Regions from separate parts of the Streptomyces sp. NPDC044033 genome, predicted to be linked through region 4. Evidence: riboswitches for the same ligand, from Rfam matches in the RefSeq annotation. Region 4 holds a riboswitch; each other region holds the start of a gene.
What was found. Region 4 has a riboswitch for cobalamin ahead of AC07AB_RS29145 (CoA-acylating methylmalonate-semialdehyde dehydrogenase). Riboswitches for the same ligand answer to the same signal wherever they lie in the genome.
Positions count from the first base shown of each region.

Region 1: linked by a shared signal. The riboswitch ahead of AC07AB_RS17195 (cobalamin biosynthesis protein) and the one ahead of AC07AB_RS29145 (CoA-acylating methylmalonate-semialdehyde dehydrogenase) in region 4 are both predicted to bind cobalamin.
Region 2: linked by a shared signal. The riboswitch ahead of cobN (cobaltochelatase subunit CobN) and the one ahead of AC07AB_RS29145 (CoA-acylating methylmalonate-semialdehyde dehydrogenase) in region 4 are both predicted to bind cobalamin.
Region 3: linked by a shared signal. The riboswitch ahead of AC07AB_RS14880 (ribonucleoside-diphosphate reductase subunit alpha) and the one ahead of AC07AB_RS29145 (CoA-acylating methylmalonate-semialdehyde dehydrogenase) in region 4 are both predicted to bind cobalamin.

Region 1 covers NZ_JBWKFF010000008.1:248,837-253,367, reverse strand. The annotation lists gene AC07AB_RS17210 (lysozyme) at 1-328, shown strand, start outside; gene AC07AB_RS17205 (inorganic phosphate transporter) at 499-1,758, shown strand; gene AC07AB_RS17200 (hypothetical protein) at 1,777-2,016, shown strand; cobalamin riboswitch at 2,197-2,330, shown strand; gene AC07AB_RS17195 (cobalamin biosynthesis protein) at 2,384-3,529, shown strand; gene AC07AB_RS17190 (cobyric acid synthase) at 3,538-4,531, shown strand, end outside.
Region 2 covers NZ_JBWKFF010000002.1:21,105-25,635, reverse strand. The annotation lists gene AC07AB_RS04325 (precorrin-8X methylmutase) at 1-476, opposite strand, end outside; gene cobG (precorrin-3B synthase) at 579-1,907, opposite strand; cobalamin riboswitch at 2,335-2,478, shown strand; gene cobN (cobaltochelatase subunit CobN) at 2,649-4,531, shown strand, end outside.
Region 3 covers NZ_JBWKFF010000007.1:77,786-82,316, forward strand. The annotation lists gene AC07AB_RS14870 (TolB family protein) at 1-14, opposite strand, end outside; gene AC07AB_RS14875 (TolB family protein) at 269-1,081, opposite strand; cobalamin riboswitch at 1,423-1,549, shown strand; gene AC07AB_RS14880 (ribonucleoside-diphosphate reductase subunit alpha) at 1,704-4,076, shown strand; gene AC07AB_RS14885 (ribonucleotide-diphosphate reductase subunit beta) at 4,205-4,531, shown strand, end outside.
Region 4 covers NZ_JBWKFF010000019.1:21,847-26,377, reverse strand. The annotation lists gene metE (5-methyltetrahydropteroyltriglutamate--homocysteine S-methyltransferase) at 1-1,342, opposite strand, end outside; cobalamin riboswitch at 1,506-1,723, opposite strand; cobalamin riboswitch at 1,863-2,033, shown strand; gene AC07AB_RS29145 (CoA-acylating methylmalonate-semialdehyde dehydrogenase) at 2,321-3,820, shown strand; gene AC07AB_RS29140 (acyl-CoA dehydrogenase family protein) at 3,826-4,531, shown strand, end outside.

The DNA of each region.
Region 1 (4,531 bases), on a different contig from region 4:
GTACGGCGGGAAGAAGTGCTACGGGCTGAACCGGACGGAGATGGTGCGCTGGATCTCGTCCTTCAGCGGCGAGGTGCTGCGGCGTACGAGCCGCCGTCCGGTGATCTACACGACGGCCCGCTGGTGGAACAGCTGCACGGGCGGCAGCGCGGCCTTCGCGGCGAACCATCCGCTGTGGCTGGCGAACTGGCACGACTCGCCGGGGCCGATGCCCACCGGCTGGTCGTTCGCGACCTTCTGGCAGCACGCGAACCGCGGACTCCTGCCGGGCGACCAGGACGTGTTCAACGGCACGATGAAGGGGCTGCGGCAGCTCGCCTCCGGGTGAACGTCCGGCCGCCGCCCAACCCCCGCACCGCCGCGGCGCGGCTTCCGGGACGCCGGGCGCCGCGCCACTCCGGTTGGCGTCACCACCACGCCCGTTCCAGTTCATCTTCCGTTCATCAAGGCTCTTTAGGTTCGCCGCGTAACTGCTCACCAAACTGATTGCCTGGGTGAATGGAACACATCACGCTTCTCATCGGGATCGTGATCGTCACGGCCTTGGTGTTCGACTTTACGAACGGCTTCCACGACACGGCCAACGCCATGGCCACCACCATCTCCACCGGCGCCCTGGGCCCCCGCACCGCGGTGGGGATGTCGGCGGCCCTGAACCTCGTCGGCGCGTTCCTCTCCGTCGAGGTGGCCAAGACCATCTCCGGCGGGATCATCGACGAGGGCGCGGGCATCAGACCCGAGGTGATCTTCGCCGGCCTGGTCGGCGCGATCGTCTGGAACCTCCTGACCTGGCTGGCCGGGCTCCCCTCCAGCTCCTCGCACGCCCTCTTCGGCGGTCTGATCGGCGCGACCCTGGTCTCCGTCGGCACCAGCGGGGTCAACGGCGACGCCGTCATCATGAAGGTCGTCATCCCGGCGGTGGCCGCCCCCTTCGTCGCCGGCCTCGCCTCGCTGCTCGCCACCCGCCTGACCTACCGCGTCGCCCGCAACCGCGACGAACGGGACACCGCCAAGGGCTACCGCGCGGGCCAGATCGCCTCCGCCGCCCTGGTCTCCCTCGCCCACGGCACCAACGACGCGCAGAAGACCATGGGCGTGATCACCCTCGCGCTGGTCACCGGCGGCGTCGTCGCCCCGCACGCCGACCCGCCGCTGTGGGTCATCGTCTCGGCCGGTCTCGCCATCGCCCTCGGCACCTACCTGGGCGGCTGGCGCATCATCCGCACCATGGGCAAGGGCATCACCGACATCCAGCCGCCGCAGGGCTTCGCCGCCCAGACCGGCGCGGCCGCCGTGATCCTCTCCTCCTCCCACCTCGGCTTCGCGCTCTCCACCACCCAGGTCTGCTCCGGTGCGGTGATGGGCTCCGGCCTCGGCCGCAAGGGCGGCGTCGTCCGCTGGTCGACGGCCGGCCGTATGGTCATCGCCTGGTGCCTGACGCTCCCGGCCGCGGCCCTCGTCTCCGGCGGCGCGGCGTTCCTCGCCGACCAGGGCGACTGGGGCATCACCGCGGTCGCCGTCCTCGCCCTCGCCGTCTGCGGCGCGATCTGGGCGGCCGCGCGCCGCAAGCCGGTGGACCACACCAATGTGAACGCGCCGGAGCCCGCCGCCGCGGACGCCCCGGCCGCCGAGCCGGCCGGCGTGGTCACCGCCGCGCTCCAGAGCGTCGCCCCGCCGCCCGCCGGGCAGCTCACCGCGGCGGACGTGCCGACCGCCCGGCCCCACGACCTCGCCCCCGCCACCGCGGGCACCAGCTAAGGAACCAGGACCCACGCCATGAACATCGACTGGGCAGCCCTCGGGCAGGTCTTCGGCGTCAGCCTCGTGGTGACGGTCGGCATGGTGGGCGTGTTCACGCTCGGCATCGTCGGCACGTCCCGCAAGCCGCGGGAACAGGGGGACGGCACGGCCGCCGCGACCGGCGGCCCCGGCGCCCTCGCCCGCTCGGGCGCGTACGCCTGCTTCGCCCTGTGCGCGGCGGTCGTCGCGTACGGCATCTACCTCATCGTCGCCTGAGCGGGGCGGCGGCAGCGCCTTCGGGCCCGCCGGGCGGCGGAGCGTTTCAGCGACGCCGCCCGGCGGGCCCTTCCGCGCTTCCCGCTGTGTGCCTCCGCACACTCCCTCGTCGCAGGTCAAGCGTGAGTTGACGGCCGTTCCCGGCCCATGGTGGACTTCCGGAGCCAAACGGCGACAGCAGAGGAAGCCGGTGCGAATCCGGCGCGGTCCCGCCACTGTTACCGGGGAGCGCTCCCCCATCACTCACAGGCCACGGCTCGCCGACACCGAGCTGGAAGGCCGGGGAAAGCGCGGATCCGGGAGCCAGGAGACTCTGGTCGCCGGTCACGTCGAGCCAGGGCGCGGACCCTGAGTGAGGACACTACGGATGCGTGCCGGTCACGCCCCTTTCGCGTACGGCGCCGCGCTCGGCTTCCTCGGCGACCTCCTCGCGGGCGACCCCCGCCGCGGCCACCCGGTGGCCGCCTTCGGACGCGCCGCCGCCGCGGCCGAACGCCTCCTGTGGCGCGACCACCGCGGCCCCGGCGCGCTGCACACCGCGCTGTGCGCGGGCGGCGCCGCCGCGGGCGCCGCGCTGCTGGCCCGTACCGTACGCACCGCGCCCGCGCCCCGCGCCGCCGAGGCCGCGCTGACCGCCGCCGCCACCTGGGCCGTGCTCGGCGGCGCCTCGCTGGGCCGGGAGGCGCGGGCGGTCGGCGGCGCGCTGGCCGCCGGGGACCTCGCGGCGGCCCGGGAGCGGCTGCCGCACCTGTGCGGGCGCGACCCCCGGGAGCTGGACGAGCGGCAGATCGCGCGCGCCGTGGTGGAGTCGGTCGCCGAGAACACCTCCGACGCGGTGGTCGGCGCGCTGGTGTGGGGGGCCGTCGGCGGGGTGCCGGGGCTGGTCGGCTTCCGCGCTGTCAACACCCTGGACGCGATGGTCGGCCACAAGTCGCCGCGCTACCGCCGGTTCGGCTGGGCCGCCGCCCGCCTCGACGACGTCGCCGGCTGGCCGGGGGCGCGGCTGACCGCCGTGCTCGCCGCCGTCGCCGGGCCCGATCCGCGCGGCGCGTGGCGCGTGGCCCGCCGCGACGCGGCCAAGCACCCGAGCCCCAACGCCGGCCCGGTCGAGGCCGCCTTCGCGGGCGCGCTCGGCGTCCGCCTCGGCGGCACGCTCGCCTACCAGGGCCGGGTCGAACACCGGCCCGTACTCGGAGCGGAGCTGCGCCCGGTCGGCGTCGAGGACATCGAACGGGCCGTACGGCTCTCGCGCCGGGTCTCCCTGCTGGCGCTGGCCGTCGCGGTCGCGGGCCGGGCGGCCGTCGCGACGGCGACGGCGACGGCGGGACGCGCCCCGCGGACGCGTACGGACGGACGGACGGGCGCCGTGTCCCGTACCCGCGAGGCGGCCGGGCGCCGGGCGCCGGGCAGACTTCCGAGGGCCGCCCGGGTCCGCGGGGCCGGGGCGCGCGCGTACGCCCCGGAGGGGGACCTCCCACAGGCGGGCTTCCCAGCAGCGAGGAGAGACCGGTGAGAGCCGACATGCACGGAGCGGGCGGCAGGCTGGGCGGGGGGCTGCTCGTCGCCGGGACCACCTCGGACGCGGGCAAGAGCGTGGTGACGGCCGGGATCTGCCGGTGGCTGGTCCGCAAGGGCGTCAAGGTCGCCCCGTTCAAGGCCCAGAATATGTCGCTGAACTCCTTCGTGACCCGCGAGGGCGCGGAGATCGGGCGGGCCCAGGCGATGCAGGCCGCGGCGGCGCGTGTGGAGCCGAGCGCGCTGATGAACCCGGTGCTCCTCAAGCCCGGCAGCGACCGCAGCAGCCAGGTCGTGCTGATGGGCAAGCCGGTGGGCGAACTCAGCGCGCAGGGCTACTTCGGCGACGGCGAAGAGGCCCGGTACACCGGGCGGGAGCAGCTGCTCGGCACCGTCACGGAGTGCCTGGAGGAGCTGCGCCGCACGCACGACGCGGTGATCTGCGAGGGCGCGGGCAGCCCCGCCGAGATCAATCTGCGCCGCACGGACATCGTCAACATGGGCATCGCGCGGGCCGCGCGGCTGCCGGTGATCGTGGTCGGCGACATCGACCGCGGCGGCGTCTTCGCGTCGTTCTTCGGCACGACGGCGCTGCTCTCCGAGGCGGACCAGCGGTTCATCGCCGGGTATCTGGTCAACAAGTTCCGCGGCGACGTGACGCTGCTCGAACCGGGCCTGGACATGCTGCGGGACCTCACCGGGCGGCCGACGGTGGGCGTCCTGCCGTACGCGCACGGGCTCGGCATCGACGAGGAGGACGGGCTGCGGGTCTCGATGCGCGGCGCGGTGCGCGAGAGCGTCGTCGCGCCGCCGCACGGCGCCGACGTGCTGCGCGTCGCGGTGGCCGCGGTGCCGCTGATGTCGAACTTCACGGACGTGGACGCGCTGGCCGCCGAGCCGGGCGTCGTCGTGCGGTTCGTGGACCGGGCGGAGGAGCTGGTCGACGCCGATCTGGTGGTCCTGCCGGGCACGCGCGGCACGGTACGGGCGCTGGCCTGGC
Region 2 (4,531 bases), on a different contig from region 4:
GGGGCTCCCGCCCCTCCTTCTTCCACCATCTCCAGCAGCCGGAACAGCGCGGTCGGCGCGTTCCCGACGGCCACCACCGCGCCGTCGAGCCGGTCGCGCCACAGTTCCAGGGCGGCGGCGCTGCGCGTGGTGCCCAGCCGCTTGGCCAGGTCCGGCACCGACGGGTCGGCGAGGGTGCAGATCACGTCGTTGCCGGCGGGCAGCCGCTTGCGGGTGACGCCGCTGGCGACCATGTTGGCGTCGCACAGGATGGGCGCCCCGGCGCGCAGCGCCTCGCGGGCGCGGGCGACGACGCCGGGGGAGTAGGCGAGATCGCGGACGAGATCGGTCATCCCGCAGGCGTGGATCATCCGCACCGCGACCTGGCTGACGTCGGGCGGCAGCCCGCCGAGGTCCGCCTCCGCGCGGATGGTGGCAAAGGACTGGCGGTAGATGGCCGCCCCGTCCTTCTCGTAGTCGAACACTGTTCCTCGCATGCTGGGATCACTGACTGGGTCTGGCTGGGTCTGGCTGTGCGGTGTCGGGCCGGGGCTGGGCCGGCCGTTGCTTCAGAGGTGGCCACCGGTCGGGCACGCAGGCTACGTGGCGCGCGCCGCCGTCACCGCGTCGGCCAGCCGCCGCCCCGGCGCGATGGCCTCGGCCCCGGCCGGCCCGCCGGGGCCGTCCGCGCTGCCGGGCACCGGCCGTACGGTGACCCGGTAGCCGTCGCCCGTCGCCAGGACGTCGACCCAGTCGCCGCCGGGGTGACCGCAGCGCCGCTCGCAGCCGGACCAGTACACCGGGAGGCCGCCGCCGCTCCGCCCGGAGAGCGCCGCCGCCGCGTCGGCCCGTACGTCCGCGAGGGACTTCGCGCAGCCGGGCCGGCCCGCGCAGGCCCCCGCTCCGTGCCAGGCGGACCCCTCACCGGTGACGAAACCGGCGTCCGCCAGAACCGCCAGCCGCTCCGGGGCGGCGGCGGCCCGCAGACCGGGCAGGACGATGCCGCGCCAGGGTGTCACACGCAGCTCGCCGCTTCCGTCGCAGGCCGCCGCCTCGATGAGCAGCTCCCACTGGGCGACGGTCATCCGCCCGAGGGGCGCCGCCACCGAGAGGGCGTACGCGCCGTGCGGGCCGGGGATGAGGCCGGGGGCGGGCGGAGCGCCCAGCGGTGGTGAGGTCGGGGGAAGCGGGGTGCTGCCGATGCCCTCGGCGGCGAGGCGCGCGGCCAACGGGCCGGTGCGCGGGCGGTGCTCTTGGGGGAGGTCGGTAACGCGCCAGGCGTCGGCACCGCTGCCGTCGCGTGCGCTCAGGAATTCACGCGCCGCCAGCACGGCGGCGCGGGGGGCGTCTTCGCCGGCGAGGCCGAGGGTCGGTCCTCCGATGCCGTAGCCGAGGGCCGCCCGACCCTCCTGACCTGCGATCAATGTCACATCGGGGGCGAGGGCCGCCACGTCGCCGCGGCCGTCGTCGAGACCGAAGAGGAAGCGTCCCGAGAGCCGGGCCGTGTCCGGGTCCGCGCACAGCAGCGCGTCCAGCTCGCGGGCCCAGGCCGGTACGTCCGCGTGTCCGGCCCCGTCGAGTCCGGCGAGCGGCGATGCCGCGATGTTGCGTACGCGCTCGTGCCGGTCGGAGGGGAGCAGTCCCGCCGTGCGCAGCCGGTCCGCGAGCTCCGCCCCGTGGTCGGAGGCGAGTCCGCGCACCTGGATGTTGCCGCGCGAGGTGAGGTCGAGGCTGCCGTCGCCCAGCTCCGCCGCCACGCGGGCCAGCGCCTGTGCCTGACGTGCCATCAGCAGTCCGGCGGGGACGCGGATACGGGCCAGGGCGCCGTCCGCGGCGGGGTGCAGGCGCAGCGCTCCGGGACATGCGTCGCCGCCCTGCCGGGCGGCCGGCCGGTCCCCGGGCGGGGTGGATGCGGGGGCGAGGGGCATGGCGGCGAGCATACCGAGACGTTCCACTTCGGTGAGCGGCGGTGGCTCTCGGTGCCAATGCCTCCGGCGGTTGCTGGGGGTGTTCTGTGGCGGGGCTGGTGTGGGTGGCTGTGTCCTCAAGCGCCGGACGGGCTGAATCGGGGCTCGGCCCCGGTCCCTGGTCCTCAAGCGCCGGACGGGCTGAATCGGGGCTCGGCCCCGGTCCCCGGTCCTCAAACGCCGGACGGGCTGGAATGGGTGACCGTGCGTCCTCGGCCGGGCGGCGGGCTGGATGGGGCGTTCCTTCGTCCTCAAGCGCCGGACGGGCTGGAACGCGTGACCGTGCGTCCTTGGCCGCGCGGCGGGCTGGAATGGGTGGCCGTTCGCTCTTAGGTGCTGGTCGGGTGCCGGGTAGCACCGCGGCTCGCGGTGCATAGCGCTTACTATGCTCATCGGTGGATCATTTCGATCCGCCGGACGCCAGCGACGGCGCCAGGGGAGGAAGCCGGTGAGACTCCGGCACGGTCCCGCCACTGTGAGCCAGGCAGCCATGCCGGGCGAGTCAGGAACTCCCGCCGTCCTCCCACCGCCCGGGGCGCGGACCCCGAGGAAGGCTTGCCGACGCATGCGCATGTTCCGGCCCCGCGCGCCCCGGACGCACCCGCTGTCCGTCGCCCGCCGCTCTGCCGCGGGCTCCCGTACCCCCAGCCGCCGGGCCCCCTCGGCCACCCGGCCCGGAACGACTACGCGAGGCGAGTTCCAGTGATCCTGCTGCTGTCGACGTCCGACACCGACCTGCTCAGCGCGCGCGCCGCCGACGGGCCCGTGCCCTACCGGCTCGCCAACCCGGCCCGCCTCGACCTGAGCGAGCTGCCCGGCCTCCTCGACGGCGTCCAGCTCGTCGTCGTACGGCTCCTCGGCGGCGTACGCGCCTGGCAGGAAGGGCTCGACGCCCTGCTCGCCGGGGACCGCCCCGTGGTGGTCCTCACCGGCGAACAGGCCCCCGACGCCCAGCTGATGGAGGCGTCCACCGTCCCCATCGGCATCGCCGCCGAGGCGCACGCCTACCTCGCCCACGGCGGGCCCGCCAACCTGGAGCAGCTCGCGCGCTTCCTCTCCGACACCGTGCTGCTCACCGGCCACGGCTTCGAGGCGCCCGCGCCCGCCCCCACCTGGGGCCCGCTGGAGCGCACCCCCCGCGCGGACGCGAGCGGCCCGCGGGTCGCCGTGCTCTACTACCGCGCCCACCACATGAGCGGCAACACCGCCTTCGTCGAGGCCCTCTGCAAGGCCGTCGAGGACGCGGGCGGCACACCCGTCCCGCTCTTCGTCGCCTCCCTGCGCGCGCCCGAGGCCGAGCTGGTCGAAGCGCTCGGCGCGGCCGACGCCGTCATCACCACCGTCCTGGCGGCCGGCGGCACCAAGCCCGCCGAGGCGTCCGCCGGCGGCGACGACGAGTCCTGGGACGCGGGCGCGCTCGCCGCCCTCGACGTGCCGATCCTCCAGGCCCTGTGCCTGACCGGGCCGCGCGCCGCCTGGGAGGAGAGCGACGAGGGCCTCTCCCCGCTGGACGCCGCCACCCAGATCGCCGTCCCGGAGTTCGACGGCCGCCTGATCACCGTCCCGTTCTCCTTCAAGGAGGTCGACGAGGACGGCCTGCCCGCCTATGTCGCCGACCCCGAGCGCGCCGCCCGCGTCGCCGGCATCGCCGTGCGCCACGCCCGGCTGCGCCACATCCCGGCCGCCGAGAAGCGCCTCGCGCTCGTCCTCTCCGCCTACCCCACCAAGCACTCCCGCATCGGCAACGCCGTCGGCCTCGACACCCCCGCCAGCGCCGTCGCCCTGCTGCGCCGTCTGAAGGCCGAGGGCTACGACTTCGGCACCGAGCCCGTACCCGGCCTCGAATCCGGCGTCGGCGACGAGCTGATCTACGCCCTCATCGAGGCCGGCGGCCACGACCAGGAGTGGCTCACCGAGGAGCAGCTGGCGCGCAACCCGGTCCGCATCCCCGCCGCCGACTACCGGCGCTGGTACGAGCGGCTCCCCGCCGAACTGCGCGAGGCCGTCGAGGCCCAGTGGGGACCCCCGCCCGGCGAGATGTTCGTCGACCGCAGCCGGAATCCGGACGGCGACATCGTCCTGGCCGCCCTGCGCCGCGGCAACCTGCTCATCCTCATCCAGCCGCCGCGCGGCTTCGGCGAGAACCCCATCGCCATCTACCACGACCCCGACCTGCCGCCCTCGCACCACTACCTGGCCGCCTACCGCTGGATCGCCGCCGACCGGGCCGACGGCGGTTTCGGCGCCGACGCCATGGTGCACCTCGGCAAGCACGGCAACCTGGAATGGCTGCCCGGCAAGAACGCCGGCCTCTCCGCCGCCTGCGGCCCCGACGCCGCCCTCGGCGACCTGCCGCTCATCTACCCCTTCCTGGTCAACGACCCCGGCGAGGGCACCCAGGCCAAGCGCCGCGCCCACGCCACCCTCGTCGACCACCTCGTGCCGCCGATGGCCCGCGCCGAGTCCTACGGCGACATCGCGCGCCTGGAGCAGCTCCTCGACGAGTACGCCTCCATCGCCGCCATGGACCCGGCCAAGCTGCCCGCCATCCGCGCCCAGATCTGGACGCTGATCCAGGCCGCCAA
Region 3 (4,531 bases), on a different contig from region 4:
CTGAGTAAGCCCATCCTGGCTCTCCCCTCCCAAGAGTCATCCGTACCCGCCGAGCCAACTCCCCCGGCCGTACACGGTCAACGCTTCGGACAGCCGACAGGACCCCCATACGCCTGTTGCGGCAGGGGAAGCCGGGACTCGTGTCCTACCCCTGTGCCATGTTCCGTCCCTCGCGCCACAGACGCGGTCCCTTGGCGGGCGAGCGGACGGGCGGACGGGCGAGCGGCGGGGCAGCCGGGCAGCCGGGGCCGAACGATTTCAGCCTCCGTCACTGTCCAAGGCGCCGGATGAAGACGTCCGAAGCCCTATGGGCGCCGCCGGGCGCCGAGCGGCTGCCGGCGGATTCGAAGACGACCGTCCGCCCGGACCCACCGGCCCCCACCGCCCCCTGCCACACCGTCATCCGGCTCCCGTCGGCCCCGCGGGCCAGCAGGCGTACGGCACCGGTCCCGGGACCGCGCGCGAAGCCGCCCTGAACCGCGTCGGCGTCCCCCGGCTCGCGGTCCGTGGCGGTGGAGGCGAGGGCGACGACGCTGCCGTCGGCGCTGATCGTCGGCGCCCGCGCAGCGCCGGCCGCCCCGGCGCCCGTACCGTCGCCGGTGATCCGCTCGGTGCGGCCGGTGCGCCGGTCGCGTACGAAGAGGTCGTCCGCCCCATTGGTGTCGCCCGGCACCAGGTTGGTGGCCGCCGAGACGAAGGCGACATAGCGGCCGTCCGCGCTGATCGCGGGCTCCGCCGACCAGGAGTCGGCCTGCGTGCCGTCGGTGGCGACGGTGACGCGCTCCGTCTCGGCCGTCCGCAGGTCCATGGTGAAGAGGTCCACCTGTCCGTTGGTGTCGCCGGGCACGAGGTCGGCGGCGTCCGACGAGAAGACGGCGTAGCGGCCGTCGGCGGAGATGACCGCGCCGTCGTAGGAGATGGGCGCGCCGCCGGAGGAGCCGGCCGCCCGCGTCCCGTCGGCGGCGGCGCTGATCGGCTCCGTACGCGGCGCCTCCGGCCAGGCGGCGGCCGCCGCCACCGGCAGCAGCACGAGCGCGCATATCCCCGCTCCGACGACGGCCATGCGCGTGCGTCTGCCCATCTCGTCCCCTCCTAGGATGCCGGATGCGCGCGGCCGGCCCTCGCCGCCGCGGACGAGCCAACTCCGCTGGCGGTGGACGGTCAACGAATCGGGCGCGGTACCGGGCTTCAATACGCTTGTTGCAGCAGGGAAGACCGGGACCCGTGTCATACACCGGCAACAGCCGCCGACAGCGGCCCGGGGCCCGCGAACATGGCGGAATCGCGCCGAAAACGCGGCGGGGACGCGGGAGGATCGCGGGATAAGCATGCGCGAATCGCGGCGGCACCACTAGCACATTCACCCCACTCCCTGCGGAGAGCGACACAAGATATGGGGGTGCGTGCGACCGCCAGCACAAGATGTATGCTCATGCTCGCTGTCGTCGCAGGGGAATCCGGTGTAAATCCGGAACTGTCCCGCAACGGTGTATGTGTGCGCATTTACGTACCCATGAGTCCGAGGACCTGCCGCCAGCACGCCCGTGGCCGAGCCGCCATACCCGGCCTGGGCGTCGAATACGTCCGGGCCTCGCGGGTTGGGCCGGTGGACGCGGTGCGGCGTGCCCTTTTCCGGAGCGCGCCCGTACGCGCCCATCGCCCCTTCCCTCCTGGCCCCCTGCCGAGCGAGGGAGAGCCACACCGTGACCATCGCGACCGCCGATCCGGTTTCAGAGGTAGCGTCCGACGGCCCGGGTACCGCACTGCTGCGTACCCTGACCGACCTCACCGCCGATCTGCCCGCCACCGACCCGGGCAAGGTCGCCGCCGCCGCGCTGCGCGGCCGCCATCCCGGTTCGGACGCGGCCGAACTGCGGTCGCTGGCCACCGAGGCCGCCGCCGGGCTGATCGCCGAGGAGCCGCAGTACTCGCGGCTGGCCGCACGGCTGCTGACCCTCGCCATCGCCGGCGAGGCGGCCGGTCAGGGCGCGCTCTCCTTCTCCGCATCCGTCGCCACCGGCCACCGCGAGGGGCTGATCGCCGACGAGACCGCCGCGTTCGTCACGGCCCACACCGCCCGGCTCGACGCCCTGGTGGAGCAGGCGCTCGCCGACGGCGCCGACGACCGGTTCGGCTACTTCGGCCTGCGCACGCTGCACAGCCGCTACCTGCTGCGCCACCCGATCACCCGGCAGGTGATCGAGACCCCGCAGCACTTCCTGCTGCGCGTGGCGTGCGGCCTCGCCGAGGACCGGTCCGTACGGGCCCTGGACGACGTCGCCGAGCTGTACCGGCTCACCAGCTCGCTGTCCTACCTGCCCTCCTCCCCCACCCTCTTCAACTCCGGCACCCGGCACCCGCAGATGTCGTCCTGCTATCTGCTGGACTCCCCGCTGGACGAGCTCGACTCGATCTACGACCGCTACCACCAGGTCGCACGGCTCTCCAAGCACGCCGGCGGCATCGGCCTCTCGTACAGCCGCATCCGCTCCCGCGGCTCCCTGATCCGCGGCACCAACGGCCACTCCAACGGCATCGTCCCGTTCCTGCGGACCCTCGACGCCTCCGTCGCCGCCGTCAACCAGGGCGGCCGGCGCAAGGGCGCGGCCTGCGTCTACCTGGAGACGTGGCACGCGGACATCGAGGAGTTCCTGGAGCTGCGCGACAACACCGGCGAGGAGGCCCGGCGCACCCACAACCTCAACCTGGCGCACTGGATCCCGGACGAGTTCATGCGCCGCGTCGAGGCCGACGCCGACTGGTCGCTGTTCTCCCCGGTGGACGTGCCCGAGCTGGTCGACCTGTGGGGCGACGAGTTCGACGCCGCGTACCGCGCGGCCGAGGCGGCGGGCCAGGCGATCAAGCAGATCCCGGCACGGGCCCTCTACGCCCGGATGATGCGCACCCTCGCGCAGACCGGAAACGGCTGGATGACGTTCAAGGACGCCGCCAACCGCACCGCGAACCAGACCGCCGAGCCCGGCCGGGTCGTCCACTCCTCGAACCTGTGCACCGAGATCCTTGAGGTCACCGACGACGGCGAGACGGCCGTCTGCAACCTCGGGTCCGTGAACCTCGCGGCGCACCTGGGCACGGACGGCGAGATGGACTGGGAGCGGCTCGACGCCACGGTCCGTACCGCCGTCGCCTTCCTCGACCGCGTCGTGGACATCAACTACTACCCGACCGAGCAGGCCGGGACCTCCAACTCCCGCTGGCGGCCGGTGGGCCTGGGCCTGATGGGCCTCCAGGACGTCTTCTTCCGGCTCCGGCTGCCCTTCGACTCCCCCGAGGCCGCGGAGCTGTCCACCCGGATCTCCGAGCGGATCATGCTCGCCGCGTACGAGGCGTCCGCCGACCTCGCCGAGCGGCACGGCCCGCACCCGGCCTGGTCCGCGACCCGTACCGCGCGCGGCGTGCTCCACCCGGACCACTACCCCGACGCGGAGCCGCGGTGGGCCGACCGGTGGGCGGCGCTGCGCGCCCGTATCGCCAAGACCGGCATGCGCAACTCGCTGCTGCTGGCCATCGCGCCGACGGCCACCATCGCCTCGATCGCGGGCGTCTACGAGTGCATCGAGCCGCAGGTCTCCAACCTCTTCAAGCGCGAGACGCTCAGCGGCGAGTTCCTCCAGGTCAACGCCTATCTGGTGGAGGACCTGAAGAAGCTCGGCGTGTGGGACCGCACGACGCGGGACGCGATGACGGAGGCCAACGGCTCCATCCAGGAGCTGGGCTGGATCCCCGCCGAGGTCCGCGACCTGTACCGCACCGCGTGGGAGATCCCGCAGCGTTCGCTGATCGACATGGCGGCGGCCCGTACGCCCTACCTGGACCAGAGCCAGTCGCTGAACCTCTTCCTGTCCTCGCCGACCATCGGCAAGCTCAGCTCGATGTACGCGTACGCCTGGAAGCGCGGCATCAAGACCACGTACTACCTCCGCTCGCGCCCGGCGACCCGCATCGCCCAGTCCGCGCGCGCGTCCGTACCCGCACAGCAGCCGGCGGCCGCCGCCGACCCCGAGGCCGTCGCCTGCTCCCTGGAAAACCCCGAGTCCTGCGAGGCGTGCCAGTAATGTCCACCGCTCCCGAGAAGACCGAGCCCGAAGAAGCCGTGAACGAGAAGACCGTGCCCGCGCAGACCGCCCCCGCGAAGACCGTGAAGAACCTGCTGGACCCGGGCTTCGAGCTCACCCTGCGCCCCATGCGGTACCCGGACTTCTACGACCGCTACCGCGACGCCATCAAGAACACCTGGACCGTGGAGGAGGTCGACCTCCACTCCGACGTCGCCGACCTCGCCAAGCTCTCGCCGGGCGAGCAGCACATGATCGGGCGGCTGGTGGCGTTCTTCGCGACCGGCGACTCGATCGTCTCCAACAACCTGGTGCTCACCCTCTACAAGCACATCAACTCCCCCGAGGCGCGGCTGTACCTGTCGCGGCAGCTCTTCGAGGAGGCCGTGCACGTCCAGTTCTATCTGACGCTGCTCGACACCTACCTCCCCGACCCGGAGGACCGCTCGGCGGCC
Region 4 (4,531 bases):
AGCCGATCGTGGTGGTCGGCAGCAGCGGCAGGCCGAGGTGGGCCCGCTGGGCGGCGGCGCGCTGCTCGTACGGCGCCGAGCGGCGGCCGTCCGCGTCGGTGACGGCGGCGGCGCGGGCCCGTACGGCCGGGTCCCGGGTGATCGGGGAGTTCGCGCGGGACGCCAAGTCGGCCCGGTTGGCGGCGATCTCAGTGGTGATCGAGTCCGTGCCCCGCGCGAGGCCGCGGGCGAGCGTGACGATCTCCGTCGTCTTCTGCCGGGCGAAGGCCAGCCAGCGCAGGATCTGCGGGTCGATGTCGCGCTCGGCCGCCGCGTCGATCGGTACGTGCAGGAGCGAGCAGGAGGCGGCCACGTCGACGCGGTCGGCGAGGCCGAGCAGGGTGGCGAGGGTGGACAGGGACTGCTCGAAGTCGTTGATCCAGATGTTGCGGCCGTTGACGACGCCCGCGACCAGGCGCTTGCCCGGCAGGCCGCCGACGGCGGCGAGGGCGTCCAGATTGGCGGCGGCGGCCTCGGTGAAGTCGAGCGCGAGGCCGTCCACCGGGGCCTTGGCGAGGACGGGGAGCGCGTCGCCGAGCCGGTCGAAGTAGGAGGCGACGAGGAGCTTCGGCCGGCCGGTGAGCGTACCCAGGTCGCGGTAGGCGCGGGCGGCGGCGTTCAGCTCGGCCGGAGTGCGGTCCTGGACCAGGGCCGGCTCGTCGAGCTGTACCCACTCGGCGCCCGCCGCGCGCAGGTCGGCGAGGACCTCGGCGTACACGGGCAGCAGCCGGTCGAGGAGGGTGAGCGGTTCGAAGTCGGCGGCGACGCCGGGGGCGGGCTTGGCCAGCAGGAGATAGGTGACGGGGCCGACGAGGACGGGGCGCGGGGTGTGGCCGAGCCCGCGGGCCTCCGTCAGCTCGGCGACCTGCTTGGTGGAGTCGGCCGCGAAGACCGTGTCCGGCCCCAGCTCCGGTACCAGGTAGTGGTAGTTGGTGTCGAACCACTTGGTCATCTCAAGGGGGGCCACGTCCTGGTTGCCGCGCGCCATGGCGAAGTAGCCGTCGAGCACGTCGGCGTCGACGGCGGCGCGGTGGCGGGCGGGGACAGCGCCGACCATGACACTGGTGTCCAGGACGTGGTCGTAGTACGAGAAGTCACCGGTCGGTACCTCGTCGATGCCGGCGTCGGTCAACTGCTGCCAGTTCGCCCGGCGCAGGCCCTCGGCGGTCTCCCGGAGGGCGTCGGCGGTGACGCGGCCCTTCCAGTAGCCCTCGATGGCCTTCTTCAGTTCGCGGTGCGCGCCCTGGCGGGGGTAGCCGTACACGGTGGCCTGTGCTGCCGCGGCTGCGGACTTCGCTGTCACGGAAATCTCCTTCGCGAGATGACTCCTGAGAACCCCGGGGACGGGACACGGGCGCGAAGGGTGACGGACCAGGCGGGCGGACCCGCGCCTGCTGCGCGGTGCTCTCCACCTGATATGCACGCCGACCCGCCCACGAGGTCACCGGGATCTCCGCACGCAATCGGTCGCGTACGGGCAACGGGCAGGTCTTCGGACTCGCGGGCACACCTGCCGAGGCAGATTCCTACTGGCCGTCGCTTCCCGGACCCGTGGCCGGATCCAGTGCGTATGACGGCGGTCGTTCCCGCTCACCGCTGCGGGGCAGTCCCGGATTCCCACCGGGTTCCCTCTTGCGACGCGTCTGCCTGGCGAGCAGGGCGAACCAGCTGCACGGGCCAGCCTAGAGGGCGGACGCTTCCGTGGGCACCACTGTTCACATCCCGGAACGTGACGTGGGACACGGGGTGCGCCGCCGCGTGCGGGCGGCCGGCCGAAGCGGCCGAAGCGGGGGGTGGACTTACTAGGACGTCCAACTATATCTTCGTGGCACAAGGTCCGCGGTGCAGGGAAGCCGGTGTGAATCCGGCACGGTCCCGCCACTGTGACCGGGGAGCGTGCTGTCGTCCACACGTCACTGGCGAGGTCTGCCGGGAAGACGGGCGGCGCGTGGAGATCCGGGAGTCAGGATACCGGCCGCGGAATGTTCCGTGTTGTCCACGAGGATGGAGCAGACACGCATGGCACCGGTCCGTACCCGCGACCCTGGTGATCCGGCGGAGCGCACTCGACTCACCCCGCGCTCATAGACCTTCGCGGCCCCGGCGGCCTTGACATCCGTCCGGCGGCCCCGACGCTCGCTGTCCCGCGGCCCGCGGGGGGGGGGGGGGGGAAAACACACCCCCCCCCCCCCCCCCCCTCCCCCCCCCCCCCCCCCCCCCCCCCCCCCCCCCCCCGCCCGCCGCGCCGTCCTCGGATCTCCCCTGACGAGAGCAGGCACCCATGGTCCGCGAACTCACGCACTTCATCGGCGGCAAGCACACCGCCGGCACATCCGGCCTCTTCGGCGACGTGTACGACCCCAACACCGGTGCGGTCCAGGCCCGCGTCCCGCTCGCGGGCCGCGCCGACACCGAGGCGGCGATCGCCGACGCGCTCACCGCACAGCAGGAGTGGGGCGCGTGGAACCCGCAGCGCCGCGCCCGGGTCCTGCTGCGCTTCCTCCAGCTCATCGAGGACGAACGCGACTCCCTGGCCCGGCTGCTCTCGGCCGAGCACGGCAAGACCGTGGCCGATGCGCACGGCGACATCCAGCGCGGCCTGGAGGTGGTCGAGTTCGCCGCCGGGATCCCGCACCTCCTCAAGGGCGAGTTCACGGACAACGCGGGCACCGGGATCGATGTGCACTCGCTGCGCGCCCCCATCGGCGTGGTCGCCGGGATCACCCCGTTCAACTTCCCCGCGATGATCCCGCTGTGGAAGGCGGCACCCGCCCTCGCGTGCGGGAACGCGTTCATCCTCAAGCCTTCCGAGCGCGACCCGTCCGTACCGCTGCGGCTGGCCGAACTCTTCCTGGAGGCCGGCCTGCCGCCCGGCGTCCTGAACGTCGTCAACGGCGGCAAGGAAGCGGTCGACACCCTCCTGGAGGACCCCCGGGTGGGCGCGCTCGGATTCGTCGGCTCCACCCCCGTCGCCGCGCACATCTACGCCACCGCCGCCGCCCACGGCAAGCGCGCCCAGTGCTTCGGCGGCGCCAAGAACCACATGATCGTGATGCCGGACGCCGACCTCGACCAGGCCGTCGACGCGCTCATCGGCGCCGGATACGGGTCGGCGGGCGAGCGGTGCATGGCGATCTCGGTGGCCGTACCGGTCGGCGAGGAGACGGCCGACCGGCTGGTCGCCGCGCTCAAGGAGCGTATCGGCACGCTCCGCATCGGCCGCAGCGACGACCCCGAAGCCGACTTCGGCCCGCTGGTGAGCAGGGACGCGCTCGACCGGGTCCGCCGCTACGTGGACATCGGCGTCAACGAGGGCGCCGAACTCGTCGCCGACGGCCGGGGGTTCACCCTGCCCGGCCACGAGGAGGGGTTCTTCGCGGGCGCGTCCCTCTTCGACCGGGTCACCTCGCGGATGCGGATCTACCGCGAGGAGATCTTCGGCCCCGTCCTGTGCGTCGTACGCGCCGCCGACTACGAGGAAGCCCTGCGGCTGCCCAGCGAGCACCCGTACGGCAACGGCGTCGCGATCTTCACCAGGGACGGCGACACCGCCCGCGACTTCACCCGCCGGGTGAACACCGGCATGATCGGCGTCAACGTCCCCATCCCGGTCCCCGTCGCCTACCACACCTTCGGCGGCTGGAAGCGGTCCGGCTTCGGCGACCTCAACCAGCACGGCCCGGACGCCATCCGCTTCTACACCCGGACCAAGACCGTCACCTCGCGCTGGCCCTCGGGCGCCAAGGAGGGCGCGAGCTTCACCCTTCCCACCATGGGATGAGCGCCATGACCGGCACCGCACTCACCGAAGACCAGCAGGCCCTCGTCGAAGCCACCCTGGACTTCGCGGAAGACCATCTGGCGCCCCGCGCCGTCCAGTGGGACCAGGACAAGCACTTCCCGCTCGACGTGCTGCGCAAGGCGGCCGGACTCGGGCTCGGCGGAGTGTACGTACGGGAGGACGCGGGCGGCAGCGGTCTCACCCGGGCCGACGGCGTCCTCATCCTCGAAGCCCTCGCCTCCGGCTGCCCGTCCATCGCGGGCTACGTCTCCATCCACAACATGGTCGCCTGGATGATCGACGCCTACGGAGACCAGGAGCAGCGCGCACGGTGGCTGCCCCGCCTCTGCGCCATGGACGACCTCGGCAGCTACTGCCTCACCGAACCGGGGGCCGGATCGGACGCCGGGGCCCTGCGTACCCGGGCGGACCGCGACGGCGACCACTACGTGCTGAGCGGAGTGAAGCAGTTCATCTCCGGCGCGGGCGCCGCCCAGGTGTACATCGTCATGGCGCGCACCGGCGAGGACGGCCCCCGCGGAATCTCCGCCTTCGTGATCGAACGGGACGACCCCGGCCTCTCGTTCGGGCCCAACGAGAAGAAGATGGGCTGGAACGCCCAGCCCACCCGACAGGTGGTCCTGGACGGCGTCCGGATCCCCGCGGACCGGCTGCTGGGCAGCGCGGGCGACGGCTTCCGGATCGCCATGA